3 regions of the Pseudomonas sp. S2_E01 genome follow, and region 3 is predicted to be linked to each of the others. Evidence: predicted binding sites of a transcription regulator. Region 3 holds the regulator's gene; each other region holds the start of a gene.

Region 1 (10,679 bases), 600 kb from region 3:
CGACCCTGCGCATCGAGGATCTCAATGGACAGTTGATGGCTGCCGCGGTCGATGTTGTTCAGGGCGAACACCGGACTTTGGCCGGGTTCGGCGGTGGGTTGTCCATCGAGGAACAAGCGGTAGCGGTGACCCGGTTGCAGGCCGGGTTCATGGGTGATGCTGACGATCAGCTCACCGGTACTGCTGCGAATCGTGGCATCGGGCTCCGGCACCAGTACCCTTAACATGTCATAGCGCAATGGTGGCTTTGCGTCGGCTTTTGCACTGGGCTTCACCGGCGCCGCGCCGGTCGGATTGGCGGACATGCGGTTGCTCGTTGCCAGAGGCACACGCTTGGCGTTTCCAGCACCGGGTTGATCGGTGAAGACTCGATTGCCCTGGGCATCGATGTAAGTGAACACCTCGGCTGATGCCGGCAGCGCGATCAAGCAGGCTATCAGTAGCCACGCATTCACGGCGTGTGCACCCGCTGCAGGGTGAAGGTCACGCTGGGGCTCTGCTGGATGACTTTCTCGCCGTCGATCACCTGAACGGCCAAGCTGTGGGTGCCGCGATCGATGTTGACCAGTTGCAGGATCGGCACGTTACTCGGTTGGCCATAGGGCTGATCGTCCAGCAACAGCCTGAATAAGTGTGCGCCTTGCAGCTTGGGCTTGATCAGCACATTGACGGTGAAGGTGCCATTGTTGGCGCGCAGGGCTTCGGTGGTCGGCAGATGGGTCAGCTCCAGCACCTCGTACGTACTGAGCGGTCGTTCGCTGCTCGACGCCTCGGCTGATGGCGCGACTGGCGCCTGGCGCTCGACGCGATTGAGGGGCGGCAGTTCGACCGGCTGTGCCTTCACGCCATCGGGCGGTTGATTGCTGTAGGCGGTGTTGCCGGCAGCATCGGTGTACTTGTAGATCTGCGCTGCGGCGGGCAGGGCGATCAACAGCAGGATGCAAAAGAAACCACGACCCATGAGCTCGACCAGAAATGAAAGCATTGGGTTGCAGCATAGGTCAGGGTGGGTGGTTATCTCAAACCGTTAACACTGTGAAGTGATTTCCCGAATCACACGCAGATAAAAACTGTGGGAGCGGGCTTGCCCGCGATGGCGTCGGCAAATCCAGCGTCTTCTGTGTGAGGCAGGTCGCAATCGCGGGCAAGCCCGCTCCCAGAGGGTTCTCCATGTGCCATTGAATAGCGGGCATAAAAAAGGCCTCCCGAAGGAGGCCTCTCTTTTTTCGTCACGCCGCTTGCGCAGGCGCTACCGGATCAGCAGCTGTAGTACAGCTCGTATTCCAGTGGGTGTACGAAGGTGCGAACCTTGATTTCTTCTTCGCTTTTCAGGGCGATGTAGGCGTCGATGAAGTCGTCGGAGAACACGCCGCCTTTGGTCAGGAACGCGCGACCTTTATCCAGCTCTTCAAGGGCTTCTTTCAGGCTGCCGCAAACTTGTGGGATCTCTTTGGCCTCTTCAGGCGGCAGGTCGTACAGGTTTTTGTCAGCTGCGTCGCCAGGGTGGATCTTGTTCTGGATGCCGTCCAGGCCAGCCATCAGCAGTGCAGCGAACGCCAGGTACGGGTTGGCTGCCGGATCCGGGAAGCGTGCTTCGATACGGCGGGCTTTCGGGCTCGACACGTAAGGAATACGGATCGAAGCGGAACGGTTGCGAGCCGAGTAGGCCAGCATGACCGGAGCTTCGAAACCTGGAACCAGACGCTTGTAGGAGTTGGTAGCCGGGTTGGTGAAGCCGTTCAGGGCCTTACCGTGCTTGATGATACCGCCGATGAAGTACAGGGCGGTGTCGGACAGGCCGGCATAACCTTCACCTGCGAAGGTGTTCTTGCCTTCTTTCCAGATGGACATGTGTACGTGCATGCCCGAGCCGTTGTCGCCGTACAGAGGCTTCGGCATGAAGGTGGCGGTGCGACCGTAAGCGTCGGCAACGTTGTGCACGACATACTTCAGGGTCTGGGTTTCGTCGGCTTTCTTCACCAGGGTGTTGAACTTGACGCCGATTTCGTTCTGGCCGGCAGTCGCCACTTCGTGGTGGTGAACTTCGACGGTCAGGCCCATTTCTTCCAGCGCGTTGCACATGGAAGTACGGATTTCGTGGTCGTGGTCGAACGGTGGAACCGGGAAGTAGCCGCCTTTGATGCCAGGACGGTGACCCTTGTTGCCGCCTTCGATGTCCTGGTCGGACATCCACGAACCTTGCTCGGAGTAGATCTTGAACATCGAGCCGGAGATGTCGGACTTGAACTTCACCTGGTCGAAGATGAAGAACTCTGGCTCCGGACCTGCGAACGCGGTGTCACCGATACCGGTAGACTTCAGGTACTCTTCGGCGCGCTTGGCGATCGCACGTGGGTCGCGGTCGTAGCCTTGCATGCTCGAAGGTTCGATGATGTCGCAGACCAGGATCAGGGTCGGCTCTTCGGTGAACGGGTCCAGGACGGCGGTTTCATCATCCGGCATCAGGATCATGTCGGAAGCTTCGATGCCTTTCCAGCCGGAGATGGAGGAGCCGTCGAACATCTTGCCGACTTCGAAGAAGTCTTCATCCAGCGCATCGCGAGCTGGCATGGTCACGTGGTGCTGGGTGCCTTTGGTGTCCGTGAAGCGCAGATCAATCCACTTGACGTCATGATCTTTAATGAGTTGAACCGACTTCGACATACTGTCCTCCGGGGTGGCTTAGGGCGGGTAGTGGATGCCCATAATGTTTGTGATGCCGGCGCGAATACTCTGCCAAGGCAACCTGCCTCACAAGGGAGCAAATTGCATGCCAGTGCCCCAGCATGGGTTTTTTGCCCCAAATTCACGCTTATCAAGGCTTCAAGCCGCCAAATCGGAAAAATATCGCCCTACAATGTGGCGCCTTCAATCGAAAACGACCTGTTTTGGTGCGCGCAAAACCTTCTGCACATTAACTGGTTAAACCTTGAGCAATTTCCGCTATAATCCGCGCCCCCCTTTTTCGGCTGGCCCTGCGCGCGCTGTTTTCATGAAACTAATCGTAAAAGTCTTTCCCGAGATCACCATCAAGAGCCGACCTGTCCGGACGCGTTTCATCCGTCAGTTGGCCAAAAACATCCGTGCCGTGCTCCGTGACCTGGACCCGGCTGTGGTGGTGAACGGCGTGTGGGACAACCTCGAGCTGGACACCCGCGTAGAAGACCCAAAGGCCCTGAAAGAGATGGGCGAGCGCCTGAGCTGCATGCCGGGCATCGCGCACTTCCTGCAGATTGACGAATATCCACTGGGCGATTTCGACGACATCGTCGAAAAGTGCAAGCAGCACTACGGTGATGCACTGGCCGGGAAAATCTTCTCGGTGCGCTGCAAGCGCGCCGGCAAGCACCCGTTCAGCTCGATCGATATCGAAAAATATGTCGGCAGCCAGTTGCGCCGTCAGTGCGGTGCCGCCGGCATCGACCTGAAAAAGCCGGAAATCGAAGTCCGTATCGAAGTTCGCGACCAACGGTTGTTTGTCATCCACAGCCAGCACACTGGCATCGGTGGTTATCCGCTGGGTGCGCTGGAGCAGACGTTGGTGCTGATGTCCGGCGGTTTCGACTCCACGGTTGCGGCCTACCAGATCATGCGTCGTGGGCTGATGGCCCACTTCTGCTTCTTTAACCTGGGCGGTCGTGCCCACGAATTGGGCGTCATGGAAGTCGCGCATTTCATCTGGAAGAAGTACGGCAGCTCGCAACGCGTGTTATTTGTCAGTGTGCCGTTCGAGGAAGTGTTGGGCGAAATTCTCGGCAAAGTCGATAACAGTCATATGGGCGTAGTATTGAAGCGTATGATGTTGCGCGCTTCCTCGCAGATTGCTGATCGACTGCATATCGACGCCCTGGTCACGGGCGAGGCGATCTCCCAGGTGTCGAGCCAGACGTTGCCGAACCTGTCCGTGATCGACTGTGTCACCGAAAAGCTGGTGCTGCGCCCGCTGATCGCCAGCCACAAGCAGGACATCATCGATACCGCCAACGAAATCGGCACCGCTGATTTCGCCAAGCACATGCCGGAGTACTGCGGGGTCATTTCGGTCAATCCGAAGACGGCTGCCAAGCGCCACCGTGTAGAGCACGAAGAGAAAGAGTTCGACATGGCCGTGCTTGAGCGCGCCCTTGAGAACGCCAAGCTGGTCCCGATCGATCGTGTGATCGATGAACTGGGCCAGGACGTACAAATTGAAGAAGTCAGCGACGCGCTGGCCGGTCAGATCGTGATCGACATCCGCCATCCGGATGCCGCCGAGGATGACCCGCTGCAACTGGCTGGCATCGAGGTACAAACGATGCCGTTTTATGCTCTGAACGCTCGTTTCAAGGAACTGGACCCTACTCGCCAGTACCTGTTGTATTGCGACAAAGGCGTGATGAGTCGCCTGCATGCCCACCATTTGCTCAGTGAGGGGCATGCCAATGTGCGCGTTTATCGACCGAGCTAAGTGCCCGGGGCTGTTTGCCTGTGGCTTGCGTCACCGGCCCCCCGACGCCACCGTAAAGCTGTAAAGGCTTTCACGGACGCTACTGTTAATCGCTGCCAAGACTTGTCAGCACACCGAATCCTCTGATCGAGATACACAAGTGATCGAAAATCTACGCAACATCGCCATCATTGCCCACGTTGACCATGGTAAAACCACCCTGGTAGACAAACTCCTGCGTCAATCCGGCACCCTGGAGCGCAACGAGCTCAACGACGAGCGCGTGATGGACTCCAACGACCAGGAAAAAGAGCGCGGTATTACCATTCTGGCGAAAAACACCGCCATCAACTGGAACGGCTACCACATCAACATCGTGGACACCCCGGGCCACGCCGACTTCGGCGGCGAAGTAGAGCGCGTAATGTCGATGGTCGACTCCGTTCTGTTGCTGGTTGACGCTCAAGACGGCCCTATGCCGCAAACCCGTTTCGTCACCAAGAAAGCGTTCGAAGCTGGCCTCAAGCCAATCGTCGTGATCAACAAGGTTGACCGTCCGGGCGCGCGTCCTGACTGGGTTCTGGACCAGATCTTCGACCTGTTCGACAACCTGGGTGCTACCGACGAACAACTGGACTTCCAGGTTGTTTACGCCTCGGCCCTGAACGGCATCGCCGGTCTGGATCACACCGCCATGGCCGAAGACATGACCCCGCTGTACCAAGCGGTCGTCGACCACGTTCCAGCGCCGAAAGTTGACCGTGACGGTCCTTTCCAGATGCAAATCTCGGCACTGGACTACAACAGCTTCCTGGGTGTTATCGGTGTTGGCCGTATCGCTCGTGGTCGCGTCAAGCCGAACACTCCGGTTGTCGCCATCGACGCCGACGGCAAGCGCCGCAACGGTCGTATCCTGAAGCTGATGGGTCACCACGGTCTGCACCGCATCGACGTTGAAGAAGCTGCGGCCGGCGACATCGTCTGCATCAGCGGTTTCGACGAGCTGTTCATCTCCGACACCCTGTGCCACCCGGACACCGTCGAGGCGATGAAGCCTCTGACCGTCGACGAGCCAACCGTTTCCATGACCTTCCAGGTAAACGACTCGCCTTTCTGCGGTAAAGAAGGCAAGTTCGTGACCTCCCGTAACATCAAGGATCGTCTGGACAAAGAGCTGCTGTACAACGTTGCACTGCGCGTTGAAGAAGGCGACTCGGCTGACAAGTTCAAGGTTTCCGGCCGTGGTGAGCTGCACCTCTCGGTACTGATCGAAACCATGCGTCGCGAAGGCTTCGAACTGGCCCTGGGCCGTCCGGAAGTGATCATTCGTGAAGTCGACGGCGTCAAGCAGGAACCGTTCGAAAACGTCACCATCGACATCCCTGAAGAATCCCAGGGCAAGGTGATGGAAGAGATGGGTCTGCGTAAAGGCGACCTGAGCAACATGGTGCCGGATGGCAAAGGCCGTGTGCGTCTGGAATACAACATCCCTGCTCGTGGTCTGATCGGTTTCCGTAACCAGTTCCTGACCCTGACCAACGGTGCTGGCATCCTGACCTCGATCTTCGATCGTTACGCTCCAGTGAAGTCCGGCCACATGTCCGGTCGTCAGAACGGCGTACTGGTTTCGGTTGAAACCGGCAAGGCACTGACCTACTCCCTGGAAACCCTGCAGGCTCGTGGCAAGCTGTTCGTAGAACACGGCCAGGAGATCTACAACGGTCAAATCGTTGGTCAGAACAGCCGTGACAACGACCTGGGCGTCAACCCTACCAAGGGCAAGAAGCTCGACAACATGCGTGCTTCGGGTAAAGACGAAACCATCGCTCTGGTACCACCTGTTCGTTTCACCCTGGAACAGGCTCTGGAATACATCCAGGAAGACGAGCTGTGTGAAGTCACTCCTAAGTCCATCCGTCTTCGCAAGAAGATCCTGGACGAAAGCGAGCGTACCCGCGCTGCCAAGAAAGCCAAGGCTAACTAAGCCCGGCTGAATAAAAACGCCCCCGGTCGAAAGGCCGGGGGCGTTTTTGTTTGTCTGGGGTTCTGCTTTGTCTGTGCTGGCCTCATCGCGAGCAGACGCCGCAAAAAGTCAGCAGTCAGACATCAAACCACCGAAACGCCAAATAGGCCTCTGCTATCTGGCGCAACAAAACCTTGTCCGCCTTGGTGGCAATCCCATCGCCATCCACATCGCCATTGGTAAAGGAGTCCAGCTCGCCGTCATTGTCATCGTCGTACGCCGCAGCAGGTCGGATGCGAATGGCCGTGCCGGGCGAACCGTCGTCTTCGCTGAATTGAAGCCTGACGACGTCGGGAGAGCCGTCCTGGTGGTCAGTGGCAGCGATCTTCAGATACCGCTCCCAGTTATCACCCTCGTTGAACCAGTTGAGCTTCAGGAAGACCTCGGCAAACCGAGTCAGCAGCAATTGATCCTGAAAATCCTGCTTGCCGTCGCCGTCGATGTCACCGGCGAAGCCGAACTCGATCAGGCCGTCGGCGGACATGTCCAGGGCGAAGGCTTCGTGAACCTGATTGGCCGGGCCATTGTGAAAGTGCAGGAGCACGGCATCAGCCTTGCCGTTGCCGCTACGATTCTGGGCGGTTGCCTTTAAATAACGCATGAGCATCTTCTCAAGAGAAATGATGCTCCACACTAATGACTGCGTGAGGTTTGTTCTGTCGGGCGGGAGTTTGCGGCGTATAGGAATTGGCGACGCGGACCCATGGCCAAGTTACCCTGGCCATGTCGGAGCAATCGGCAGATCAGAACCGCTCGATGCTGCGCGAACCCCGCTCCCGCTCCACTTCCTTGGGCTTGTACGCGCAATACCCTGGCCGCGGGCCGATTTTGGGGTGGTTGCGGCAGGTGTCCGGGCGCTTGTCATAAATGGTGCACAGGCGGCTCTTACGATCCAGGTAGTAGCAATCATTGTTGCTCATGCGTTGCAGCGTGAAGATGCCCGATTTCTGATTGAAGCGCTCCACCAGCCCTTCCTTTTGCAGGCGCTTGGCGATGTTCTTCGGCGGGTCGCCCAACTCGAATTCGTCGACGATGCCAATGCGGATCAGGTCCTTGATCTTGACCTCCACTGGCAAAGTGCAACAGCTGGACATGCACGAGCCGCACATCGGGGCGGTGTACTTGGCCCAGGTATCGAGGCGATCGATCTCGGCGGCGGCGATCAGGTTGGGCTTCATCATCGGTTGTTACCAGGCATGTGCATCAGGGCGCGCGATCATACCGGGACTGGTGGATTTTTGAACAACCTTTCGCCAGATTTTTTCTGTGCTGCCCCATCAACGGTGTTATCCGGCACGGCCCCTGCATTCATTCAGGTACATGACAAAGTAATGCCGAGCTATCTCACGCTTCCTGGAAAAAACTGCCGAACCAGAGCCTCTGCCGTCTGTCAGACCGTCTAGGCTCAACAATTCCCGCTCGCTCGAGGTCCTATCGATGACTCAAGAACCACTTGTTCGCGAAGCAGAGGTGGCCGCATTTCGCGACGCCGTCTTGACCAAGCTCACTTATGCGGTGGGCAAAGACCCGGATCACGCCTTCGACCACGACTGGTTCGAAGCCATTGCGCTGGCGGCGCGCGATCACATGGTCGAGCACTGGATGGACCACACCCGGCAGATCTACCGCAAAGGTCAGAAGCGGGTTTACTACCTCTCCCTGGAATTTCTCATCGGCCGGCTGCTCTACGACAGCCTGAGCAATCTCGGCCTGCTGGATGTCGCCCGCGAGGCCCTGACCGAACTGGGTGTCGACCTGGAGCGTATCCGCCTGCTGGAGCCCGACGCCGCATTGGGCAACGGCGGCCTTGGTCGCCTGGCGGCGTGCTTCATGGAAAGCATGTCGAGCCTGGGCATTGCCGGCCACGGCTACGGCATTCGTTACGAGCACGGTTTGTTCCGCCAGGCGATCGTCGATGGCTGGCAGCAGGAGCAGACCGAGCACTGGCTGGATTTCGGCAACCCCTGGGAGTTCGAGCGTCCAGAGGTGGTGTACCCGATTGGTTTCGGCGGCAGCGTCGAAACCGTCACTGATGAAACAGGCAAGTCCAAGCAAGTCTGGTCGCCGGGCGAGACTGTGCGCGCCATTGCCTACGACACCCCGGTGGTCGGCTGGCGTGGGGCGAGCGTTAACACCCTGCGCTTGTGGCGGGCCCGGGCCGTCGAAGACCTGCATCTGGAGCGCTTCAATGCTGGCGACCATCTGGGTGCGGTCGCTGAAGTAGCGCGTGCGGAAAGCATTTCCCGTGTGCTCTACCCGGCGGACAGCACTGAAGCTGGCCAGGAGCTGCGCCTGCGCCAGGAGTATTTCTTCGTTGCCGCTTCCCTGCAGGATCTGCTGCGGCGTCATCGCAACATGCACACCTCGGTGCTGACCCTGGGCGATCATGCGTCGATCCAGCTCAACGACACGCACCCCTCGATTGCCGTGGCCGAGCTGATGCGTCAGTTGGTGGATGTCTATGATGTCGCCTGGGATGCTGCATGGCAGGTGACCGTCGACACGCTTTCCTACACCAACCACACACTTCTTCCGGAAGCACTGGAAACCTGGCCGGTCGGCCTGATGGAGCGCATGCTGCCACGGCACATGCAGATCATTTACCTGATCAACGCCCAGCACATCGACTCGCTGCGTGCCAAGGGCATCCATGATTTCGACGTGTTGCGCGCGGTGTCGCTGATCGAGGAAGACAACGGTCGGCGCGTTCGCATGGGCAACCTTGCGTTTCTCGGCTCCCACAGCGTCAACGGGGTGTCCGGTCTGCACACGCAGTTGATGCGCAAAACCGTGTTTTCCGAGCTGCATAAACTCTATCCGACGCGGATCAACAACAAGACCAACGGCATCACCTTCCGCCGCTGGCTCTATCAGGCCAACTCGGAACTGACGTCGATGCTGGTCGATGCGCTTGGCGCGGACCTGCTCGATCACCCGGAAGAACGCTTGCAGGACCTGGAGCCGTTCGCCGAGAAGTCGGCATTTCGCAAGGCTTTCGCCGAACAGCGCCTGCACAGCAAAAAAGCCCTGGCGTACCTTATTCACGAGCGGTTAGGGGTAGCAATCAATCCGGCGGCGATGTTCGACGTGCAGGTCAAACGCATTCACGAATACAAACGTCAGTTGCTCAATCTGTTGCACACCGTCGCGCTGTATCAGGCCATTCGCGCCGAGCCGGAAGTCGACTGGGTGCCCCGAGTGAAGATCTTTGCTGGCAAGGCAGCGGCCAGTTATCACCAGGCCAAACTGATTATCAAACTGACCAACGACATCGCCCGGGTGGTCAACAACGACCCAACCGTGCGCGGCTTGCTCAAGGTGGTATTCCTGCCCAACTACAACGTCAGCCTGGCAGAAAGCATCATTCCGGCGGCGGATTTGTCGGAGCAGATTTCCACCGCCGGTTTCGAAGCGTCCGGGACCAGCAACATGAAATTTGGCCTCAACGGCGCGCTGACCATCGGCACGCTGGACGGTGCCAACGTGGAGATGTGCGAGCGCATCGGTGCCGAGCATATGTTCATCTTCGGCCTCAGCGCGCAGCAAGTGGAGGCGCGCAAGCAGAATCACGAGTTCAACGCCACGCCGGATATTGCCGCGTCCCATCGCTTGGGTGATGTGCTGCAAGCGATTCGCGGCGGTGTGTTCTCGCCGGATGATCCGTCGCGTTATACCGGGTTGATTGATTCGTTGATTGAGCATGACCGCTTCCTGGTCTGCGCGGACTTCGATGCCTACTGGGATGCGCAAATGCGTGTTGAAGCCCATTGGCATGACACCAATGCCTGGTGGCGTTCGGCAGTGTTGAACACCGCGCGGATGGGCTGGTTCTCTTCCGATCGGACCATTCGCGAGTACGCCACGGACATTTGGAAAGCCCTGGAGTAACTTTGAGCAATAATTGCGAGGCAGGCCCGGTGGTCAACGGGCCTGATCGATATACTAGGCAGCGGTTAAACCGGGCGGCAGGCTAGACTCTGGCCAATGCCACTTCGCCCGGATTCGCCCCACATCGGGGCTGCTTAGGGATATCGACCATGCAATGGATGTTCATGTTGATTGGGCTTGTGCTGGGCTGGATGCTCGACGAGTCGTTCAGTGACGCGCTATTGGGCGCGCTGTTCGGGTTGGGAATTGGCCAGGCCATTCGTATCGCCCGTCTGGGCTCGCAAGCCGCTGAACAGCGCGTGCTGTTGGAGCAGGCGCAGGCAGCGTTGAATGCGGTTCAAC
Region 2 (10,679 bases), 680 kb from region 3:
ATGATGCCGGGCTGGCCACTTTGCGGCGCTTGAGGGCGTTTTCCAAGGCGTTCATCGTCTACGATCTGGACGGCTACTTGCCGCACATGGAGTTGAACGGCGATTACTCCTCCGATGAACTGCTCGAACGGATGCGTTTAGGACTGATGCAGGCCGATCGGGTACTGGTCGGCACGCCTGCGCTGGCCGAACTGCTGCAGGGTGAGCACGACGATATCCGCGTGGTGGAGAGCCTGCTGCCCGCTCCGTGGGGACGGATACAAAGCCAGCGGGGCGTGGCGTCCAAGCCGCGCCTGGGCTGGCTGGGTGGGAAGGACTCGCAACTGCTCGCCAATGTGCTGCCTGCGCTGGCGGGCGAAGTCGAGTGGGTGGTGCTCGGCGACTGTCCGGAGTCCATGCGACCGTTTTTGAAGGAGCTGCACCCGGCCGTCGAACAGCGCCAGTTGGCGGTGGCCATGGCCGCACTGAATCTGGACCTGGCGCTGGTGCCCATGGAAGAAACCCTGAACAACGCATGTTCCGGTGATCTGCGAGTGCTGCAACATGCCGCCTGTGGGCATCCGATCATTTGCAGTCGAGTGCAGGGTTTTGTCGGGGGTGAGGTCCTACCGCTTTCACGGGTGAGCAACCAGGCGCAGGACTGGATTCGGGCGATCCGTCTGCACCTTGAAGACCGTGCCGCCTCGGCCACGCTGGGCGACGCCTTGCAGTCGACCGTGCGTGCACAGTGGTTGCTCGAGGGCGAGCGGCTGGAGGCCTGGCGACGTGCCTGGCTGGCCGATTGATGCGTACTGATTACTATCTTGGCCGCTCAGTGGGGTGCCCGTGACATGAGCAACGAATTGGATACTTTCATCGCCGCCTACAGCGACGGCTTTGGTTATGCGTATGACAACAACATCATTTTGAACTGGTACCCCCGGCGCATCATGGCGCTCTGCAGCAAAGAGCAAAGGCTGCTGGAACTCGGTATTGGCCATGGGTTCAGCACCCATCGTTTCTCGCAGTTTTTTGGTGAGCACACGGTGATCGATGGTTCCGCCTCGGTGATTGATCAGTTCAAGGCACAGTACCCGGACAATACGGCCGAGATCGTCGAAAGTTACTTCGAGACATTCGACACCGACAAGCGATTCGACCTGATCGTCATGGGGTTTGTGCTTGAGCATGTCGACGATCCGCAGGCTGTCCTGAAAAAGTTCAAGCACTACCTGGCCCCGGGCGGGCGTTGCTTCGTGCTCGTGCCCAATGGTGAGTCCCTGCATCGGCGGTTCGGTCATGCCGCCGGGCTGCTCGGCGACATGATGGCGCTGGGGCAGGGTGATCTGGAGTTGGGTCATGTGCGCAGCTATTCGCTTCAGAGCCTGACCTCTGAACTGGAATCCGCCGGATACCAAGTGGTGCGCAAGGAGGGGGTATTTCTCAAGCCATTCACTACCGGGCAATTGAAGGCATTGGACTTGAGTGCCGACGTGGTGGCAGCCATGTGCACCGTGGGCATCGACTATCCGGAGCTCAGTTGTGCGTTGATGCTTGAAGCGACCGTTGCCCCGTCATGAAAAGCCTGGTCATCGGAAGCACGTCAGTCATCGGCAGGGCGGTCGCCCGCGAGTTGTCACGTCTTGGGCAGGTCAAGTTGGCGGGGCGTCGAGATGCCGATGTCACGTTTGACTTGAGCAGTCAGGAACCTTGCGATTGCGACGAGCGCTTTGACCTGGTTGTACTCGCTGCTGCCGATTTCGGCGGCGGCCAACCGGACGATCTGGTCCGTGCCGAACTGGTCAACAGCGTGGGAGCATTGGCTGCCTGCCGCCTTGCCGAACAATGCGGAGCGCGGCATTTCATCCTGTTGTCATCGCATTCGGCCTGCTATCAGCCAACGGATCCCTACTTTGGCATCTATTCACTGTCCAAGCGCCATGCCGAAGAAGTGGCGAGCCTTTATTGCCAGGCGCGGGGCATGGCGTTGACCGTGCTGCGCATCAGTCAAGTCTATGACAGCGAGGGGCTGTGCCAGCCTCATCAGCCTTTGCTCTACGCCATTGCCGACAAGGCCCGGGAGGGCCAAACCGTCGAGTTGTATGGCAGCAATGATGCAAGGCGTAACTACCTGCATTTGAATGATCTGGCCGAGATCTGCGCCCGGTTGGCGGAGCAAGGTATCCCTGGTTTTTACAACTGCGGACACCCTGAAAGCCTTCATCTTTCCGAGATTGTCCAGGCTGCATTCGATGCGGTTGGCAAGCCATTGGATCTCCGCTTCCTGGTGGAAAAAAATGATATTCCCGATCTGCCTCTCTTTGATGGTGCGGGTGAGTTGTACGAGCGCATTGGATTCACTCCGCGAATCGGTGTTCGCCAGGGCTTCGAGCTGATGAGAGCACACCGGGAGAATCTGTCATGAAGACCGTCATGGTGACGGGCGTAGGCGCCATCATGGGCTACGGCCTGCTTAAGTCGCTGCGTGCGGCGGACCCCTCCGTTCGCCTGGTCGGCACCGATATCTACGAAGACGCTGTGGGGCGCGGCTGGAGCGACGTGTTCGAGCAGGCGCCGTTGACCTCTGCGCCGGAGTACGGCCAATGGTTGGGCAATGCGCTGGCCCGGCACCAGGTTGACCTGCTGATTCCGGGGATTGAACAGGACATTCACTGGCTGTCGGACAACCGGGCATTGTTGGCGACCTTCGACTGCCGGATCGTGCTCAATAACCAGAACCTGATTGAGCTTTCCAGGGATAAATGGGCGATGGACCAGGCGCTGGTGGCGTTGGGAGACCCTAGCCGTATTCCAACGCTGCTGACCGGGGATTTTCACTCGCTCAAGGCCGCCTTGGGCTTGCCGTTCCTCCTCAAACCACGCAGAAGCTACGCCTCCAAGGGGTTGGTCTGGGTTCGCGAAGAGCGCGACTTTACGCCCCATGCGGCACTGCTCGGTGAGCACCTCATGGCGCAGCCGATCATTGGCAGCGCCGCCGATGAGTTCACCGTGGCTGCGTTTGGCGATGGAGAGGGGGATGCTGGCCCGATCATCACCTTCCGCCGCCGTCTGGCCTCGGACGGTTCCACCGCCAAGGCCTGGGTGGAGCAGCATGACTCGCTGGATCAGGCCGTCATCAGGCTGTGCCAGGCGTTCAAGCCGGCGGGGCCGACCAATCTGCAGTTCCGCCGTGGCAGGGACGGCACTTGGCGTCTGCTCGAAATCAATCCCCGCATATCCTCGACCAGCTCGATCCGTCGCGCATTTGGCTACAACGAGGCCGCCATGTGCCTGGACCATTACCTCGATGGCAAGACGCTGGCCCAGCCAGTGATCCGCAGTGGTTTTGCTGTTCGTTTTATAGAGGACTTCATTGTCTATGATCGGGATCATTTCTGATGTACACGGCAACTACAGCGCCCTTCGGACCGTGCTTGCGAAGCTCGATGAGCTGGGCGTGTCGCGGATTATCTGTCTGGGCGATACGGCCGGTTATTACAGTCAGGTCAACGAGTGTTGTGAGGCCTTGCGCGAGCGCAACATCTTTTCCGTGATGGGCAATCATGACTGGTATCTGGCCAGGCATGAGCAATGTCCTCGCTCCAACAGCGCCAATGCCTGCCTGGACTATCAGCGCAGCGTCATCACGGCGCAGAACCTGGCGTGGCTGGACTCCCTTGAGGAGCGCTCGATCCAGGGTGAATTGAGCGTCGTCCATGGCGGTTGGAACGATCCGCTGGATGAATACCTGCGGCCATCGAGCGAATATTTCATGCCCTTGCCTGGTCGATTTTTCGCATCGGGCCACACCCATGTGCAGTGCTTGTGGCGTGGTGCGGACAAGGCCTATTGCAACCCCGGTTCGGTGGGTCAACCCCGGGACGGCGATGCACGAGCAGGCTTCGCGACCTGGGACGGCGAAGCATTCGAGCTGTACCGGGTTGAGTACGATATCGGTGAAACCCAACAGGCGATGAAGAAGGCCGGCTTCACCCCGTACTTCTACGAAAACCTAGAAAAAGGCACTCAGATCGGTGGGCGGATCAGCACACTTTGAACGATTGTGCTGTGCGCCACTAATTACCACGCCCACCCAGGGAAGTTCGCAATGAGCAAAGACACAATATTCTTCAACCGGCCGCACATGACTGGCAGGGAGCTCGATTACATCGCCCAGGCCAAGTTCGGCAACATGCTTGCCGGTGACGGTCCATTCACCAAGCGCTGCCACGGTTGGCTGGAGTCCCGAACGGGCTGCAACAAGGCCCTGCTCACCCACTCGTGCACCGCCGCGCTGGAAATGGCCGCGCTGCTGCTGGACATTCAGCCGGGCGACGAAGTCATCCTGCCTTCCTTTACCTTCGTTTCCACGGCCAATGCTTTTGTGTTGCGTGGCGCGGTGCCGGTTTTCGTCGACATTCGTCCCGATACCCTGAACCTGGACGAGCGCCTGATCGAGGCGGCCATCACGCCACGGACCAAAGTGATCGTACCGGTGCACTACGCAGGCGTAGCCTGCGAGATGGATGCAATTCTCGCAATTGCGCGCAAGCATGGGCTGGCGGTGGTCGAAGACGCCGCGCAAGGCGTGATGTCGACCTACAAGGGTCGTGCCCTGGGCAGCATCGGCGACCTTGGCGCGTTCAGTTTTCATGAAACCAAGAACGTCATTTCGGGAGAGGGTGGGGCATTGCTCGTCAACGATCCCGAGCTGGCATTGCGAGCCGAGATCATCCGCGAGAAAGGCACCGATCGCAGCCGGTTCTTTCGCGGCGAGGTCGACAAATACACCTGGCAAGAGGTCGGCTCCTCGTTTCTGCCCGGCGAACTGATAGCCGCTTTCCTCTGGGCGCAGTTGGAAGAAGCTCAAGCCATTACCAATAGCCGCCTGGCGATCTGGGAGCACTATCATGCGGCCCTGGCGGAATTCGAACGCGATGGCTTGCTGCGTCGCCCGATAGTGCCTGAAGGTTGTCAGCACAACGCGCACATGTACTACGTATTGCTCGCCCCGGGTATTGATCGTCAACGAGTGCTCGACGAGTTGAAGAAACAGGCCATCTATGCCGTGTTTCATTACGTGCCGCTGCATTCTTCGCCTGCCGGGAAGCGTTATGGCCGTGTGCATGGCTCCATGGAAGTGACCGATGGATATTCCGAGCGCTTGCTGCGATTGCCTCTATGGCTTGGTTTGTCCGGGGAGCAACAGAACCAGGTCGTGGGTGTTCTGCGCAGTGCGCTGGCAAGGGTCTGACGGTCCTTGCCTCTTACCGGCATGACACCGCCGGTTTTTCGTCTTCGATAGATTCCCCTGTCTCCCCCTGATCCCTTCAACCCCTTTGTTTAGCGGCTCCAACGCCGCTGAAACAAAGTTGGTCTGCAAATTGCTTGAGGCTCAGTAATACAGCAGTGGGCGGCAAACGCCCGGCATGCAGAGGAAAGAGTGTGGACAAGTACCTTTATGTGGCAATGACCGGCGCCAGCCAGAATGCACTGGCGCAGAAGGCTCACGCGAACAACCTGGCGAACATCTCCACCAATGGTTTCCAGCGGGACCTGGAGCAGGCCCGTTCGATGCCGGTGTTCGGTGACGTCTTTCCGGCGCGTGCGTTTGCCATGTCAGAGCGTCCCGCCACCGACTTCTCCGCCGGTTCGTTGGTGCAGACTGGTCGCGATCTCGACGTCGCGGTGCAGGGCAATGGCTGGCTCGCCGTTCAGACCCCCGATGGCGGTGAAAGCTACGTGCGCACCGGCAGCCTGAACATTGACGCCCTGGGCGTATTGCGCGCCGGCAACGGCATGCCGGTCCTGGGCAATGGCGGACCGATCTCCGTGCCGCCCGAGCAGCAGGTTGAAATCGGCGAGGACGGGACCGTCAGCATTCGAGCGATGGGCGAAGGTCCACGCGTGATGGCCGAGGTCGACCGCATCAAGCTGGTCAACCCGGACTTCAAGAACATGACCAAGGGCCTGGACGGTTCCATCCACACCAAGGATGGTCAGCCGGCGCAAGCCGATGCCAACGTCAAACTGGTGTCCGGATTCCTTGAGTCGAGCAACGTCAACGCCGTGGAGGAAATGACTTCGGTGCTGGCGCTGGCCAAGCAATTCGAGCTGCACGTCAAAATGATGAACACCGCCAAAGAAGACGACCAGGCCATGGCTCGGGTCTTGCAGATCAGCTAATTATCAGAACGTTGCGCCGTAAAACAGGCGCACGAGGAGAATCGAATGCTTCCGGCTCTATGGGTTGCCAAAACAGGTCTGTCCGCCCAGGACACCAACCTGACCACCATTTCCAACAACCTGGCGAACGTGTCGACCACGGGCTTCAAACGTGACCGTGCCGAGTTCCAGGACCTGCTGTATCAGATCAAGCGCCAGCCAGGTGCCCAATCGACCCAGGACAGCGAATTGCCGTCCGGTCTGCAACTGGGTACCGGTGTGCGGATCGTCGGCACCCAGAAGAACTTCAACGCCGGTAGCTTGCAAACCACCGAGCAGCCTCTGGACATGGCCATCGACGGCCGCGGCTTCTTCCAGATCCTGCAACCGGATGGCACCACGTCCTATACCCGTGACGGTACCTTCCACCTCGATTCCAATGGCCAGATCGTCAACGCCAGCGGTTTCGCCCTGGAACCGGCCATCGTCATCCCGAACGATGCCCAGACCTTCACTGTCGGCCGCGACGGTACCGTCTCCATCACGGTCGCCGGCAACCCGGCCTCCCAGGTAATCGGTAACCTGCAGACCGCCGACTTCATCAACCCGGCCGGCCTGCAAGCCGTGGGTAACAACCTGTTCCTGGAAACCGCTGCCAGCGGCGCGCCGCAAGTCGGCACTCCTGGCCTGGCGGGTTTCGGTACCACGCTGCAGAACACCCTGGAAACGTCCAACGTCAGCACCGTTGAAGAAATGGTCAACATGATCACCACTCAGCGCGCCTACGAGATGAACTCCAAGGTGATCTCCACCGCCGACCAGATGCTCTCGTTCGTAACGCAGAATCTGTAATCAAGTCTATGAGGCGGCCCTGAGGTCGCCTGCTACACCGTGAGGTAGGGTCATGAATCGCTTTGTATCTGTCCTGGCACTGAGTGGGGTCGCCGCATTGGCGGGGTGCGTCGGCCCGACGCCCAAGCCCAATGACCCTTACTACGCTCCGGTGTTGCCGCGTACGCCATTGCCGGCTGCCGCGAATAACGGCTCGATCTACCAGGCGGGGTTCGAGCAGAACCTGTACAGCGACCGCAAGGCGTTCCGGGTCGGTGACATCATCACCATCACCCTGAACGAGAAGACCCAGGCCAGCAAGAACGCCAACTCACAGGTCGGCAAGACCAGCAAGGCCGGTATCGGTTTGACCTCGTTGTTCGGGACAGTGCCGAACACCAACAACCCGCTGGGCAGTGGTGACCTGACCCTGGAGGCCGGCTACAGCGGTGATCGTGCCACCAAGGGCGACAGCAAGGCCGGGCAGGGTAACAGCCTGACGGGTTCGATCACCGTGACCGTCGCCGACGTGTTGCCCAACGGCATTATCGCCGTGCGTGGCGAGAAGTGGATGACCCTCAACACCGGTGACGAACTGGTGCGCATTGCCGGTCTGGTTCGCGCGGATGACATCGCCACCGACAACACCGTTTCGTCGACCCGCATCGCCGACGCACGCATCACTTACTCGGGTACCGGTTCGTTTGCCGATGCGAGTCAGCCAGGCTGGTTCGACCGTTTCTTCCTCAGCCCGCTGTTCCCTTTCTAGGTGGGGGGCGTGTCATCTCTTATTTCCTGGGTTGCGCCGGGCCTGCTTTTACGCAGGGCAAGGCGCGAGGAGTGCAGTTTGGTTGTTCCAAATAAACGACGAGTAACGCCGCCCTGCGTAAAAGCAGGCCCGGCCCTTCGGGTTGTGCCTGAGCGCGCGCCATGCTGCGTTGCAGGCCTTGCCAAGGGAACGACCATTGGCGGCGGCCTGCGCCTTGCCTGGCACGCGCTCAGGCCTCAACGCAGCCCAGGAAATAAGAGATGACGCGCCCCGTGTTGAATTTCAGAAGTCTCATCGTTGCTGCCGTTTTGTTGTCGACGGCCTTCAGCGCTCAAGCCGAGCGCTTGAAGGACATCGCCAGCATTTCCGGCGTACGTTCCAACCAATTGATCGGCTACGGCCTGGTGGTCGGGCTTAACGGTACGGGTGACCAGACCACCCAGACCCCGTTCACCCTGCAGACCTTCAACAACATGCTCTCGCAGTTCGGCATCAAGGTGCCGGCAGGTTCCGGTAATGTGCAATTGAAGAACGTTGCGGCCGTGTCGATCAGCGCCGATTTGCCGGCCTTTGCCAAGCCCGGTCAACAGGTGGATATCACCGTCTCGTCCATCGGTAACTCCAAGAGCCTGCGTGGCGGCACCCTGTTGCTGACCCCGCTCAAGGGTATCGATGGCAACGTCTATGCGGTCGCCCAGGGCAACCTGGTGGTCGGCGGTTTCGATGCCGAAGGTCGCGACGGTTCGAAGATCACCGTCAACGTTCCGTCGGCGGGTCGTATTCCTGGCGGCGCCTCCGTCGAACGAGCCGTGCCGAGCGGTTTCAACCAGGGCAACAGCCTGACCCTGAACCTCAATCGTTCGGACTTCACCACCGCCAAGCGCATCGTCGACAAGATCAACGACATGCTCGGCCCAGGGGTGGCCCAGGCCATCGACGGTGGTTCGATTCGCGTCAGCGCACCGCTGGACCCGAGCCAGCGCGTCGACTACCTGTCGATCCTGGAAAACCTCGAAATCGATCCGGGTCAGGCCGTGGCGAAAGTCATCATCAACTCGCGTACCGGCACCATCGTCATCGGCCAGAACGTCAAGGTTTCACCGGCCGCCGTGACCCACGGCAGCCTGACCGTGACCATCACCGAAGACCCGATCGTCAGCCAGCCAGGCCCTCTGTCCAATGGCCAGACGGCGGTTGTGCCGCGTTCGCGGGTCAACGCCCAGCAGGAAGCCAAGCCGATGTTCAAGTTCGGCCCGGGCACCACACTCGACGAAATCGTGCGTGCGGTGAACCAGGTTGGCGCGGCGCCGGGTGACTTGATGGCCATCCTCGAAGCACTGAAGCAGGCCGGCGCGTTGCAAGCCGACCTGATCGTGATCTGAGGACGGCGACCATGGATATGTACAAGAGTGGTCTGGTCAGCAGCAGCGATTCGGGCTCCTACTCGGACCTCAATCGCCTGAACCAGCTCAAGGTCGGCGACAAGAACAGCGATGCGAACCTGCGCAAGGTGGCGCAGGAGTTCGAGTCGCTGTTCCTCGGCGAAATGCTCAAGTCCATGCGCAAGGCGACTGACACGCTGGGCGAGGGCAACCCGCTCAACACCCCGGCGGCCAAGCAATATCAGGAAATGTACGACCAGCAACTGGCCGTTTCCATGTCTCGCGAAGGCGGCGGTATCGGCCTGGCGGATGTGCTGATGCGTCAGATGTCGAAGAACAAACCCATGGCGCCGGGCGAAGCGGCCGCAGCGTCGGCGGCCAAGCAGGCAGCAGCAAAAGCCGCTGTGGAAACGCCGGTGGCCGCCGGCACGGTCGCGATCAATGGGCCGTTGTCGCGGATCAATGGCGAGCGTCCATTGTGGGCTTCGCGCTCGGTACGCGCACCGCAGGCGGCGGGTGAGGGCGAGCATCGCAATGATATGGCGCTGCTCAATCAGCGCCGCCTGGCGTTGCCGCCGAAACTGGCTGATCGCTTGCTCGCGGGCCTGGTGCCTTCGGCGACGACGGCCAGCGCGACCACGGTCGCAGCAGCCAGCAAGACTCAGCTTCCGGAGCGCTCTACGATCACCGGTTCTGGCCCGCTGTTCAACGGCGACTGGTTGGCGAACGCACAATCCGCCGCCAACGGTGGCCTGCAGATTCATGGTCGGGCCATGGCGCAGATTCCACTGGCGCCGGCGAAGAAAGCCTTCGGTTCTGCCGACGAATTCGTCAATACCATGCTGCCGATGGCCGAGGAAGCCGCCGCACGCATCGGCGTCGATCCGCGTTACCTGGTGGCCCAGGCGGCGCTGGAAACCGGCTGGGGTAAATCGGTCATGCGCGCCCAGGATGGCAGCAGCAGTCATAACCTGTTTGGCATCAAGGCCAGCAGCAACTGGACGGGCAATTCGGCACGGGCAATCACCAGCGAATTCAGGAATGGTGCAATGGTCAAGGAGACGGCCGAGTTCCGTTCCTACGACTCTTACAAGGACAGTTTCCATGACCTTGTGACTTTGCTGCAGAGCAACAATCGCTATCAAGATGTCGTGAAGTCTGCCGATAACCCAGAACAGTTTGTACGCGAGTTGCAGAAGGCCGGTTACGCAACCGACCCGAACTACGCGAGCAAGATTTCGCAGATAGCCAAGCAGATGACGAGTTACCAGAACTACGCTGCGGCGGGCGTTTCCACCACGCCTTTATAAGGCACCAGGATTAAGGTCTGAACCATGAGTTTGCTCAACATCGGGATGTCGGGTTTGGCCGCTGGCCAATCCTCATTGATGACAACCGGCAATAACATTGCCAACGTCGACACCGCCGGGTACTCACGCCAGCAAACAGTGCAGGGCACCAAGGCCTCGCAGCAGTTCGGCAATGTGTGGATCGGTACCGGTACGACGCTGGCCGATGTACGCCGGGTCTACAACAGCTACCTCGACGCCCAG
Region 3 (10,679 bases):
CCGTCGAGGGCACCGAGTTCGCTGAATGGCCGGTGGAGAAACTCGTGGCAGCCGTGCAGCAACTGCCGGAAAACCTGCGCGCCGCCGTCATCAACCAGGGCGGCGGTCATGCCAACCATTCATTGTTCTGGGAAGTCATGGTGCCCAACGGCGGCGGCCAGCCGGATGGCGAGTTGGCCAAGGCGTTCGACGAGCAATTGGGCGGCCTCGATCGCTTCAAGGAAGCCTTCACCAAGGCGGCGCTGACCCGCTTCGGCAGTGGCTGGGCCTGGCTGAGCGTGACCCCGCAAAAGACCCTGATAGTGGAAAGCAGTGGCAACCAGGACAGCCCGTTGATGAGTGGCAATACGCCGATACTCGGTCTGGACGTCTGGGAACACGCCTATTACCTGCAATACCAGAACCGTCGGCCTGAATACATCAACGCTTTTTACAACGTGATCAATTGGCCAGAAGTCGCTGCGCGCTATCAGGCTGCACTGGTTTAAGGCTCCTATAACAACAATCCAGGGCTGATTATGGGCACTGAAACACTGGCGACCGGAAGTGGGCGGATGTTTCGCTATGCGTTGGGGTCGCTTTTACTGCTGGCGGGCATGAGCTTGCTGGTTGCCCAGGGCCTCACGTGGTTGGGGCTTGAGCCGAAACTGTTGCGCGCGTTACAGGGCGGTGCGATCTGCGCGCTGGGCACGGCATTGGGTGCAGTGCCGGTGTTGGTGATCCGGCGCATGCCCCAGGCGCTCAGCGACACGCTGCTCGGCTTTGGTGCCGGTGTGATGCTTGCGGCAACAGCATTTTCGCTGATCGCTCCGGGCATCTCTGCGGCCGAAAACCTCGGGCTGACCCCTTGGGCGGCCAGCGGGCTGATCAGTTTTGGCATCCTGCTGGGCGCGTTCGGGTTGTTCCTGGTGGATCGGAAAGTCTCCGGTGCGTCACCGGAAATGCTCGTTGGTACACCGCAGCGACCGGTCATCCCGCCACGGATCTGGTTGTTCGTGTTTGCCATCGTCGCTCACAACATTCCCGAAGGCATGGCTGTGGGCGTTTCTGCGGGGGGCGGCATGCCCGACGCCGACAGCCTGGCCATGGGTATCGCTTTGCAAGATGTGCCAGAAGGGTTGGTCATCGCGTTGGTATTGGCAGGGGCGGGCATGTCGCGAGTGAAGGCATTCCTGATCGGCGCGGCGTCCGGATTGGTCGAACCGGTCTTTGCCCTGTTGTGCGCCTGGCTGGTCAGCCTGGCCGAGTTGATCTTGCCGTTGGGCCTGGCGTTGGCTGCTGGGGCCATGCTGTTGGTGGTCACCCATGAAGTCATCCCGGAGTCGCGCCGCCATGGTCACGACAAGTTGGCGAGCCTTGGCCTGCTGGTCGGGTTCTGTCTGATGATGGTGATGGATACAGCGCTGGCTTAGCGGGGGAGGGTGTAGCAGCGGCACAGGCCCGTTGCTACAGGATGCTCGTTACTCGCCTTCGTCGAAATAGTTGTTGATCAACGCCACCAGCGCATCGAGCGCTTCCTGTTCCTGTTCGCCTTCGGTGCTCAGGTGGATTTTGGTGCCCTTGCCCGCGGCGAGCATCATCATGGCCATGATGCTTTTGCCGTCGACCATGGACGTCGGTGTGCGTCCGGCCCTGATCTGGCAAGGAAACTGGCCCGCCACGCCAACGAACTTGGCGGAAGCGCGGGCATGCAGGCCCAGCTTGTTGATGATTTCAATTTCCAGAGCAGGCATCGCGATGTGAATCCTTTAGCTGAGGTCGCGGTGGCGGACCTGGACGTTCTTCAGAGTTTTTTGCAGGACCTGGCCCAGACGTTCAGTCAGGTAGACGGACCGATGATGTCCGCCTGTGCAACCAATGGCAATGGTGACGTAGGCGCGGTTGCTGGCGGCGAAGCGGGGCAACCATTTGAGCAGGTACGTGGAAATGTCCTGGTACATCTCCTCGACGTCCGGCTGGGCGGCCAGGTATTCGGCTACCGGCTGATCGAGCCCGGATTGCTCGCGCAATTCAGGCTTCCAATAAGGGTTGGGCAGGCAGCGTACGTCGAATACCAGGTCGGCATCTACCGGCATACCGCGCTTGAATCCGAAAGACTCCACGAGGAACGCCGTGCCGGGTTCTGGCTGGTTCAGCAGGCGCAGCTTGATGGTATCGCGCAACTGATACAGGTTAAGACTGGTGGTATTGACCTTGAGGTCAGCGAGGTCGGCAATCGGCCCGAGTAGTGCTGTCTCATCGGTGATTGCCTCGGCCAGTGAGCGATTGGCGCTGCTCAGTGGGTGACGGCGACGGGTTTCCGAAAAACGTTTGAGCAGCGTCTCTTCGTCGGCATCCAGATACAGCACATCCACCTGGATATGCCGGCTGCGGACTTCTTCGAGCAGTTCCGGGAAACGGCTCAAGTGGCTTGGCAGGTTACGTGCGTCAATGGAGACGGCCACCAGCGGTTGCGTCAGTTCGGTGTGGATCAGCGCGCGTTCAGCCAGTTCCGGCAGCAGCCCTGCGGGCAGGTTGTCGATGCAGTAGTAGCCGTTGTCTTCGAGCACATCGAGCGCGGTACTTTTACCTGAGCCGGAGCGGCCACTGACGATGATCAAGCGCATGATTAGTGCCCGTTTTGCTCGTCCAGGACAACCTGATACAAGGCTTCATTGCTCGCGGCGCTGCGCAGGCGATCACGGACTTCCTTGCGATCGAGCATGCTGGCGATCTGGCGGAGCAACTCAAGGTGCGCATCGGTAGCAGCTTCCGGGACCAGCAGCACGAACAACAGGTCTACCGGCGCGCCGTCGATGGCGTCGAAATCGATGGGTGCATCCAGGTGCATCAAGGCGCTGACGGGCGAGGTGCAACCCTTGAGCCGGCAGTGCGGAATGGCGATGCCGTTGCCAAAACCGGTCGAGCCGAGTTTTTCACGGGCGATCAGTGCCTCGAAGACATCTTGCATTTCCAGATCGGGGACTTCCCGTGCGATCAGGTTGGCAATTTGCTCAAGGGCTTTCTTTTTGCTGCCGCCCGGCACGTTCACGAGGGAACGGCCGGGGGTCAGTATGCTTTCAAGTCGGATCATGGGTAGGGAGTGTTAACGACCGGTTGCGCCCTGGAGGAGGCTCTGGGTCTTTTCCTTATGCTTTTTGAGTTGTTTATCCAGCTTGTCGGTCAGTGCGTCGATGGCCGCGTACATATCGGTATGTTCCGCGTTGGCGACCACTTCACCGCCAGGAATATGCAAGGTGGCTTCGATTTTCTGTTTGAGCTTTTCGACGGTCATCGTGACCTGGACATTGGTGATCTTGTCGAAGTGTCGCTCCAGCCGATCGAGTTTTTCGCCGATGTAGGTGCGAAGAGGTTCGGTCACTTCCAGTTGGTGTCCACTGATGTTGACTTGCATACAGCTTCTCCTTCGTTGCCAGTGCATAAAGCGGCAAACAAATGTTTGCCACTGGAACGCTGTGGCGTGGCCCTACATCAACCGCTTGCGTTCGCTTGAAGGCGCGATCCCGAGGGATTCGCGGTACTTGGCGACGGTGCGGCGAGCCACCTGAATGCCTTGTGCCTCCAGTAAACCAGCGATCTTGCTGTCACTCAACGGCTTTTTCTGATTTTCCGCCGCTACCAGTTTTTTGATGATCGCGCGGATCGCCGTGGACGAGCATTCACCGCCTTCGGAGGTGCTGACATGGCTGGAGAAAAAGTATTTCAGCTCATAAATACCCCGCGGGGTATGCATGAACTTTTGCGTCGTCACGCGGGATATCGTCGATTCGTGCATGCCCACCGCTTCGGCGATGTCATGCAACACCAGCGGTTTCATCGCTTCGTCGCCGTACTCCAGAAAACCGCGCTGATGCTCGACGATCTGGGTGGCTACTTTCATCAGTGTTTCGTTTCGGCTCTGCAGGCTCTTGATGAACCAGCGCGCTTCCTGCAACTGATTGCGCATGAAGGTGTTGTCGGCACTGGTGTCGGCGCGGCGCACGAAACCGGCGTACTGGGCGTTGACCCGCAGGCGTGGCACCGATTCCTGGTTCAGCTCCACCAGCCAACGCTCGTTGTCCTTGCGTACGATGACGTCGGGGACGACGTATTCGGCTTCGGTGGACTCGATTTGCGAGCCCGGGCGCGGGTTCAGGCTTTGCACCAGCTCGATCACCTGGCGCAGTTCGTCTTCCTTGAGCTTCATGCGGCGCATCAGCTGGCTGTAGTCGCGGCCGCCGAGCAGGTCGATGTAGTCGGTGACCAGACGCTTGGCCTCTGCCAGCCAGGGTGTCTTGGCGGGGAGCTGGCGCAATTGCAGCAGCAGGCACTCACCCAGGTTTCGGGCGGCGATGCCGGCAGGTTCGAATTGCTGGATGCGGTGCAGGACGGCTTCGATTTCGTCCAGTTCGATGTCCAGTTCCGGATCGAAGGCTTCGAGGATCTCCTCGAGCGTTTCGTCCAGGTAGCCCTGATTGTTGATGCAATCGATCAGGGTCACGGCGATCAAACGATCGGTATCGGACATCGGTGCCAGGTTCAACTGCCACAGCAGGTGACTTTGCAGGCTTTCGCCGGCCGATGTGCGGGTGGTGAAATCCCACTCGTCGTCATCGCTGCTGGGCAGGCTGCTGGCACTGGTCTGATAGACGTCTTCCCAAGCGGTGTCGACGGGCAGTTCGTTGGGAATACGCTCGTTCCAGTCGCCTTCTTCGAGGTTGTCGACCGTCGGCGCGCTTTCCTGGTAGGAGGTTTCCTGAGTGTCGGGGGTGGGCTTCTGTTCGACGTTGTCGGCCATCGGGTCGGTGTTGTCGAAGTCGTCGCCTTCCTCCTGGCGTTCGAGCATCGGATTGGACTCCAAGGCCTCCTGGATTTCCTGTTGCAGGTCCAGGGTCGACAATTGGAGCAGGCGGATGGCCTGTTGCAGCTGCGGTGTCATCGTCAGCTGCTGGCCCATTCTCAAGACTAGCGATGGTTTCATGGCAGGGGCTTAACACCTTTTTCCGGCGCACATGCGCCATCCACTACAGGGCGCCGAAGCGCCAAACATAAGCAAATTATATGCCTGAAACAGCAGCGTTTGCCTAGAGCGCTGTAACAATAAAAAAGCCTTGATTTTTTATTGATACAAGCGCTCGGTAGATCAGCCAGGGACCTCGACGCTTAAAGGCGGAACTCGTGGCCCAGGTACACTTCCTTGACCAGGTCGTTGGCCAGGATGGTTTCAGCGTCACCTTCGGCAATCAGTTGGCCATCGTTGACGATGTAGGCGGTTTCGCAGATATCCAGGGTCTCACGGACGTTGTGGTCGGTGATCAGCACGCCAATGCCTTTGGCCTTGAGGTGATGGATGATCTGCTTGATGTCACCGACCGAGATCGGGTCCACGCCGGCGAAAGGTTCGTCGAGCAGGATGAATTTCGGGCTGGTCGCCAGGGCGCGAGCAATTTCCACGCGGCGGCGTTCACCACCGGACAGGCTCATACCGAGGTTGTCGCGGATGTGGCTGATGTGGAATTCCTGCAACAGGCTTTCCAATTCCTTGCGACGGCCGGCCTTGTCGAGTTCCTTGCGGGTCTCGAGGATCGCCATGATGTTGTCGGCGACCGAGAGCTTGCGAAAGATCGACGCTTCCTGCGGCAGATAGCCGATACCGGCTTTTGCGCGGCCGTGCATCGGCTGGTGGCTGACGTCGAGGTCATCGATCAGGACGCGGCCCTGATCGGCCTGGACCAGGCCAACGATCATGTAGAAGCAGGTGGTCTTGCCGGCGCCGTTAGGGCCAAGCAGGCCGACGATCTGACCGCTGTCGATGGACAGGCTGACGTCGCGCACGACCTGGCGGCTCTTGTAGCTCTTGGCCAGATGCTGAGCTTTCAGAGTTGCCATTTACGGGGCCTTTTGCTCTTCGGTTTTCTTTTTAGGCTGGATCACCATGTCGATACGCGGACGCGACTCTGTCACGTTGGTACCCGTGGCGCGGCCGGCACTGGCAAGTTTCTTGTTGGTGTCATAGACGATTTTCTCGCCCTGGGTCACGTTGCCGTCCTTGTCGATGACCTTGGCGCGGTCGATCAGCACGACGCGGTCCTGCGTGGCGTGGTACTGGATGGTCACGCCGTAGCCCTGCACCGGCTTGGTGTCGCCCGCCGTTTGCAGTTGCTCGAAGTAGGCGAGGTTGCCCACCGAGGTCACCACGTCGATGTCACCGTTGGGCGCCCGGGTCATGGTGACCTTGTTGCCGGTGACCTTCATCGAGCCCTGGGTGATGACCACGTCGCCCGTATAGGTGGCCACGCCGTTCTTGTCGTCCAGTTGGGCGTCGTCGGCCTGGATGCGGATAGGCTGCTGCTGATCGTTCGGCAGAGACCAGGCGCTCACGCTTCCCAGTGCTGCGCTCAGACCGAGCAAAATAGGGAGGGTTTTAACGAGCCTCATACTGTCCTCTTACGTTCGATAGCAGGTGAATCCTGCTGTCCTTCAGATACGCTTTCATTCCTACGCCAGTCGATACGCCGCCAGCGCCGTCGATTCTAACGGGTTGCTGGGTCTGCGCATATTGCTGCTGTGGGAACACTGTCATGCGGGTGGAAGTGATCAGGGTGTCGCGTTTCTTTTCGTCAGTGCGCTTGACGCGTACGTTGTCGATCAGTTCAACCTCGGTACCGCCTGGGTTCACTTCACCGCGATCGCTGGTCACGTGCCATGGAAAATCGGTGCCACGGTACATGTTCAGGTCCGGCTTGGTGACCAGTGTGACGTCGGTGGCTTTCACGTGCTCGGCCTTGTCGGACGTCATTTCGTACTGCACGCGCCCGTCTTCGAGGTATTGCAGGGTGTGCGTGTTGGTCGCATACCAGTCGATGGGACTGTCTTCGGATTTGGCCACCGGCTTGTCGAGGAAGCGTTCCGGGCTGATGTTCCAGTAGCCGACCGCAGCGAAGATGGCTGCGATGCAGGCGAATATCACTATGTTGCGAAATTTCTTGCTCAGCATAATTGGCTCACAGGTACGCGGCGTTAGCCGCATCGAGGCGGCCCTGGGCGCGCAGGATCAGTTCGCAGAACTCGCGAGCGGCACCGTGGCCACCACGGGCCAGGGTAACGCCGTGAGCGTGTTCACGGACAAAACTGGCGGCATTGGCCACCGCGATGCCCAGGCCGACGCGACGAATCACCGGCAGGTCCGGCAGGTCGTCGCCCAGGTAGGCGACTTGCTCGTAGCTCAGGTTGAGCTGGGCCAGCAGCCCGTCCAGCACGACCAGTTTGTCTTCGCGACCTTGATACACATGGGGAATGCCCAGGTTCATCGCCCGGCGCTCGACCACCGGGCTCTTGCGGCCGCTGATGATCGCCGTTTGCACGCCAGCGGCCATCAGCATCTTGATGCCCTGGCCGTCGAGTGTGCTGAACGACTTGAATTCGCCGCCATCTTCAAGGAAGTACAGGCGCCCATCGGTCAGGACGCCGTCGACATCGAATACCGCCAGTTTGATCTGTTTACCGCGTTGCAGCAGGTCCGCACTCATTACATTACTCCTGCGCGCAGCAAGTCGTGCATGTTCAGGGCGCCGACCGGACGATCGTCACCGTCAACCACGACCAGTGCGCTGATTTTGTTGTCTTCCATGATTTTCAAGGCTTCGGCCGCGAGCATTTCCGCGCGGGCGGTCTTGCCGTGGACGGTCATGATCGCATCGATGGCGGTGTGGTGAACGTCGATGGCGCGGTCCAGGGAGCGGCGCAAGTCGCCGTCAGTGAAAATCCCGGCCAGCTTGCCATCGGCCTCGAGGATGACTGTCATGCCCAGGCCCTTGCGAGTCATTTCCATCAAGGCGTCCTTGAGCAGCGTGCCCCGCTGGACCTTGGGCAGTTCCTCGCCCGCGTGCATGACATGTTCCACTTTAAGCAGCAGGCGTCGGCCCAGTGCGCCGCCCGGATGGGAGAACGCAAAATCTTCGGCGGTGAAGCCGCGGGCTTCGAGCAGTGCGACCGCCAGGGCATCGCCCATCACCAGCGCCGCGGTGGTCGAGGACGTCGGTGCCAGGTTCAGCGGGCAGGCTTCGTGTTCGACGTGCACGTTGAGATTGACTTCGGCGGCCTTGGCCAGCGGTGAAGCGGGATTGCCGGTCATGCTGATCAATTGGATGCCCAGGCGCTTGATCAATGGCAGCAGGGTGACGATTTCATTGGTGGAGCCGGAGTTCGACAGGGCCAGGATGATGTCGTCGCGGGTGATCATGCCCATGTCGCCGTGGCTGGCTTCGGCCGGGTGCACGAAGAAAGCCGTGGTGCCGGTGCTGGCCAGGGTGGCGGCGATCTTGTTGCCGATGTGCCCGGATTTGCCCATGCCGACCACGACCACGCGGCCTTTGCTGGCCAGAATCATCTCGCAAGCGCGTACGAAATCAGCGTCGATATGGGGTAGCAAGCCTTGCACGGCTTCCAGTTCGAGGCGGATGGTGCGTTGTGCTGATTGAATCAGGTCGCTGGATTGGCTCATGTCTGAAATCGTTTAGCCCGATGAAAAGGCGGCGATTATAGCGGTAATGATCAAAACCCTCACGCAAGTTCGTCACGCTTTGTCATTCCTTGTTACGCAATGCGTGTAATTGACGTCATTTATCCATCATCGATTAAACATGGCCGGCTTGACCCTTGGGCGCTCGACCTTTGCAGTGATATAGTTCGCCGCCAGTTCGGTCCGCCCGCACGTATGTGCTTTCGCCAGAAAGTCAGGCGTCCGAGGGAGAGGCTGCATCGCAAGGAGTTTAGATGAGTGCCGATAACGCCTACGCGGTCGAGCTGAAGGGAGTGACCTTCAAGCGCGGTGCGCGCAGCATTTTCAATAACGTCGATATCCGTATTCCGCGCGGCAAGGTCACCGGCATCATGGGGCCTTCCGGGTGTGGCAAGACCACGCTGTTGCGTTTGATGGGCGCCCAGTTGCGTCCGTCCAAGGGCGAAGTCTGGGTCAACGGTCAGAATCTGCCCAAGTTGTCGCGCAGTGATCTGTTCGATGCACGCAAGCACATGGGTGTGCTGTTTCAGAGTGGCGCGCTGTTCACCGATCTCGATGTGTTCGAGAACGTCGCTTTTCCGCTACGAGTTCATACCGAACTTCCCGAGGAAATGATCCGCGACATCGTGTTGCTCAAGTTGCAGGCCGTCGGCCTGCGTGGCGCCATCGACCTGATGCCCGAGGAGTTGTCCGGCGGCATGAAGCGTCGTGTCGCCCTGGCTCGGGCGATTGCCCTGGACCCGCAGATCCTCATGTATGACGAGCCCTTCGTTGGCCAGGACCCGATCGCCATGGGCGTACTGGTGCGTCTGATCCGTCTGCTCAACGATGCCCTGGGCATCACCAGCATCGTGGTTTCCCACGACCTGGCCGAGACCGCGAGCATCGCGGACTACATATATGTGGTCGGCGAGGGCAAGGTGCTGGGGCAGGGTACGCCGCAAGAGTTGATGAACTCCCAGGAACCGCGCATTCGCCAATTCATGACCGGGGAGCCCGACGGCCCGGTTGCATATCACTTTCCAGCGACGGACTACCGCGCAGATCTTCTGGGGAAGCGTTGATGCGCAAGACTTCACTGTTGGAACGCATACGCCGCTTCGGCCACGCCGGCATCGACGTGCTGGCCGCGTTCGGTCGTTCGACCATTTTCCTGTTCCACGCTCTGTTGGGGCGCGGCGGCATCGGCGGTGGTTTCGGGCTTCTGGTCAAGCAACTGCATTCGGTGGGCGTGATGTCCCTGGTGATCATTGTGGTCTCCGGGGTGTTCATCGGCATGGTGCTGGCGCTGCAAGGGTTCAATATCCTGTCCAGCTACGGCTCGGAGCAGGCGGTCGGGCAGATGGTCGCCCTGACGCTGCTGCGCGAACTGGGGCCGGTGGTCACCGCGTTGCTCTTCGCCGGACGTGCCGGTTCGGCCCTGACGGCGGAAATCGGCAACATGAAATCCACCGAGCAGTTGTCCAGCCTGGAAATGATCGGTGTCGACCCGCTCAAGTACATCATTGCCCCGCGCTTGTGGGCCGGTTTCATTTCCCTGCCTGTGCTGGCGATGATTTTCAGCGTGGTGGGGATCTGGGGTGGTTCGTGGGTAGCCGTCGACTGGCTGGGTGTGTATGAAGGGTCCTATTGGTCCAACATGCAAAACAGCGTGACGTTCACCGATGATGTGCTCAACGGCATTATCAAAAGTGTCGTCTTTGCCTTCGTCGTGACCTGGATTGCCGTATTCCAAGGCTATGACTGCGAGCCCACTTCCGAGGGGATCAGTCGTGCCACTACCAAGACCGTTGTGTATGCCTCGTTGGCTGTACTCGGCCTGGACTTTATTCTGACCGCCTTGATGTTTGGAGATTTCTGATGCAAAACCGCACCCTGGAAATCGGTGTCGGCCTTTTCCTGCTGGCTGGCATCCTGGCTTTGCTGCTGTTGGCACTGCGGGTCAGTGGCCTGTCCCCGAGCCCGAGCACCGAGACTTATAAACTTTACGCCTATTTCGACAATATCGCCGGTTTGACGGTCAGAGCTAAAGTGACCATGGCCGGTGTGACCATCGGCAAGGTCACGGCGATCGATCTGGACCGCGACAGTTTCACTGGGCGGGTGACGATGCAGCTGGAAAAGCGTGTGGATAATCTGCCGACTGATTCCACTGCATCTATTCTGACTGCTGGCCTGT

What was found. The regulator sigma-54, encoded in region 3, starts transcription at its own class of promoters, with help from an activator protein. The targets are predictions, from matches to a motif close to ANTGGCATNNANNTTGCTNT.
Region 1: glnA (type I glutamate--ammonia ligase) is a predicted target of sigma-54. The motif match lies at 2,759-2,778, and genes of this name have one in related genera.
Region 2: AB4O36_RS18865 (flagellar basal body rod protein FlgF) is a predicted target of sigma-54. The motif match lies at 5,351-5,370, and genes of this name have one in related genera.

Annotation. Positions count from the first base shown of each region.
Region 1 is NZ_CP162762.1:5,335,210-5,345,888, reverse strand. It holds gene AB4O36_RS24605 (DUF4124 domain-containing protein) at 1-455, opposite strand, end outside; gene AB4O36_RS24600 (DUF4124 domain-containing protein) at 452-961, opposite strand; gene glnA (type I glutamate--ammonia ligase) at 1,258-2,664, opposite strand; gene thiI (tRNA uracil 4-sulfurtransferase ThiI) at 2,993-4,447, shown strand; gene typA (translational GTPase TypA) at 4,587-6,410, shown strand; gene AB4O36_RS24580 (hypothetical protein) at 6,526-7,050, opposite strand; gene AB4O36_RS24575 (YkgJ family cysteine cluster protein) at 7,193-7,630, opposite strand; gene AB4O36_RS24570 (glycogen/starch/alpha-glucan phosphorylase) at 7,887-10,337, shown strand; gene AB4O36_RS24565 (DUF2339 domain-containing protein) at 10,487-10,679, shown strand, end outside.
Region 2 is NZ_CP162762.1:4,063,789-4,074,467, reverse strand. It holds gene AB4O36_RS18895 (glycosyltransferase) at 1-785, shown strand, start outside; gene AB4O36_RS18890 (class I SAM-dependent methyltransferase) at 831-1,559, shown strand; gene AB4O36_RS18885 (NAD-dependent epimerase/dehydratase family protein) at 1,556-2,404, shown strand; gene AB4O36_RS18880 (ATP-grasp domain-containing protein) at 2,401-3,378, shown strand; gene AB4O36_RS18875 (metallophosphoesterase family protein) at 3,359-4,036, shown strand; gene rffA (dTDP-4-amino-4,6-dideoxygalactose transaminase) at 4,088-5,233, shown strand; gene AB4O36_RS18865 (flagellar basal body rod protein FlgF) at 5,425-6,165, shown strand; gene flgG (flagellar basal-body rod protein FlgG) at 6,211-6,996, shown strand; gene flgH (flagellar basal body L-ring protein FlgH) at 7,049-7,744, shown strand; gene AB4O36_RS18850 (flagellar basal body P-ring protein FlgI) at 8,005-9,126, shown strand; gene flgJ (flagellar assembly peptidoglycan hydrolase FlgJ) at 9,138-10,436, shown strand; gene flgK (flagellar hook-associated protein FlgK) at 10,461-10,679, shown strand, end outside.
Region 3 is NZ_CP162762.1:4,739,503-4,750,181, reverse strand. It holds gene AB4O36_RS22140 (superoxide dismutase) at 1-488, shown strand, start outside; gene AB4O36_RS22135 (ZIP family metal transporter) at 519-1,412, shown strand; gene AB4O36_RS22130 (HPr family phosphocarrier protein) at 1,461-1,733, opposite strand; gene rapZ (RNase adapter RapZ) at 1,749-2,606, opposite strand; gene ptsN (PTS IIA-like nitrogen regulatory protein PtsN) at 2,609-3,073, opposite strand; gene hpf (ribosome hibernation-promoting factor, HPF/YfiA family) at 3,086-3,394, opposite strand; gene AB4O36_RS22110 (RNA polymerase factor sigma-54) at 3,467-4,960, opposite strand; gene lptB (LPS export ABC transporter ATP-binding protein) at 5,143-5,868, opposite strand; gene lptA (lipopolysaccharide transport periplasmic protein LptA) at 5,869-6,417, opposite strand; gene lptC (LPS export ABC transporter periplasmic protein LptC) at 6,404-6,976, opposite strand; gene AB4O36_RS22090 (KdsC family phosphatase) at 6,984-7,508, opposite strand; gene AB4O36_RS22085 (KpsF/GutQ family sugar-phosphate isomerase) at 7,508-8,482, opposite strand; gene AB4O36_RS22080 (ATP-binding cassette domain-containing protein) at 8,755-9,564, shown strand; gene mlaE (lipid asymmetry maintenance ABC transporter permease subunit MlaE) at 9,564-10,361, shown strand; gene mlaD (outer membrane lipid asymmetry maintenance protein MlaD) at 10,361-10,679, shown strand, end outside.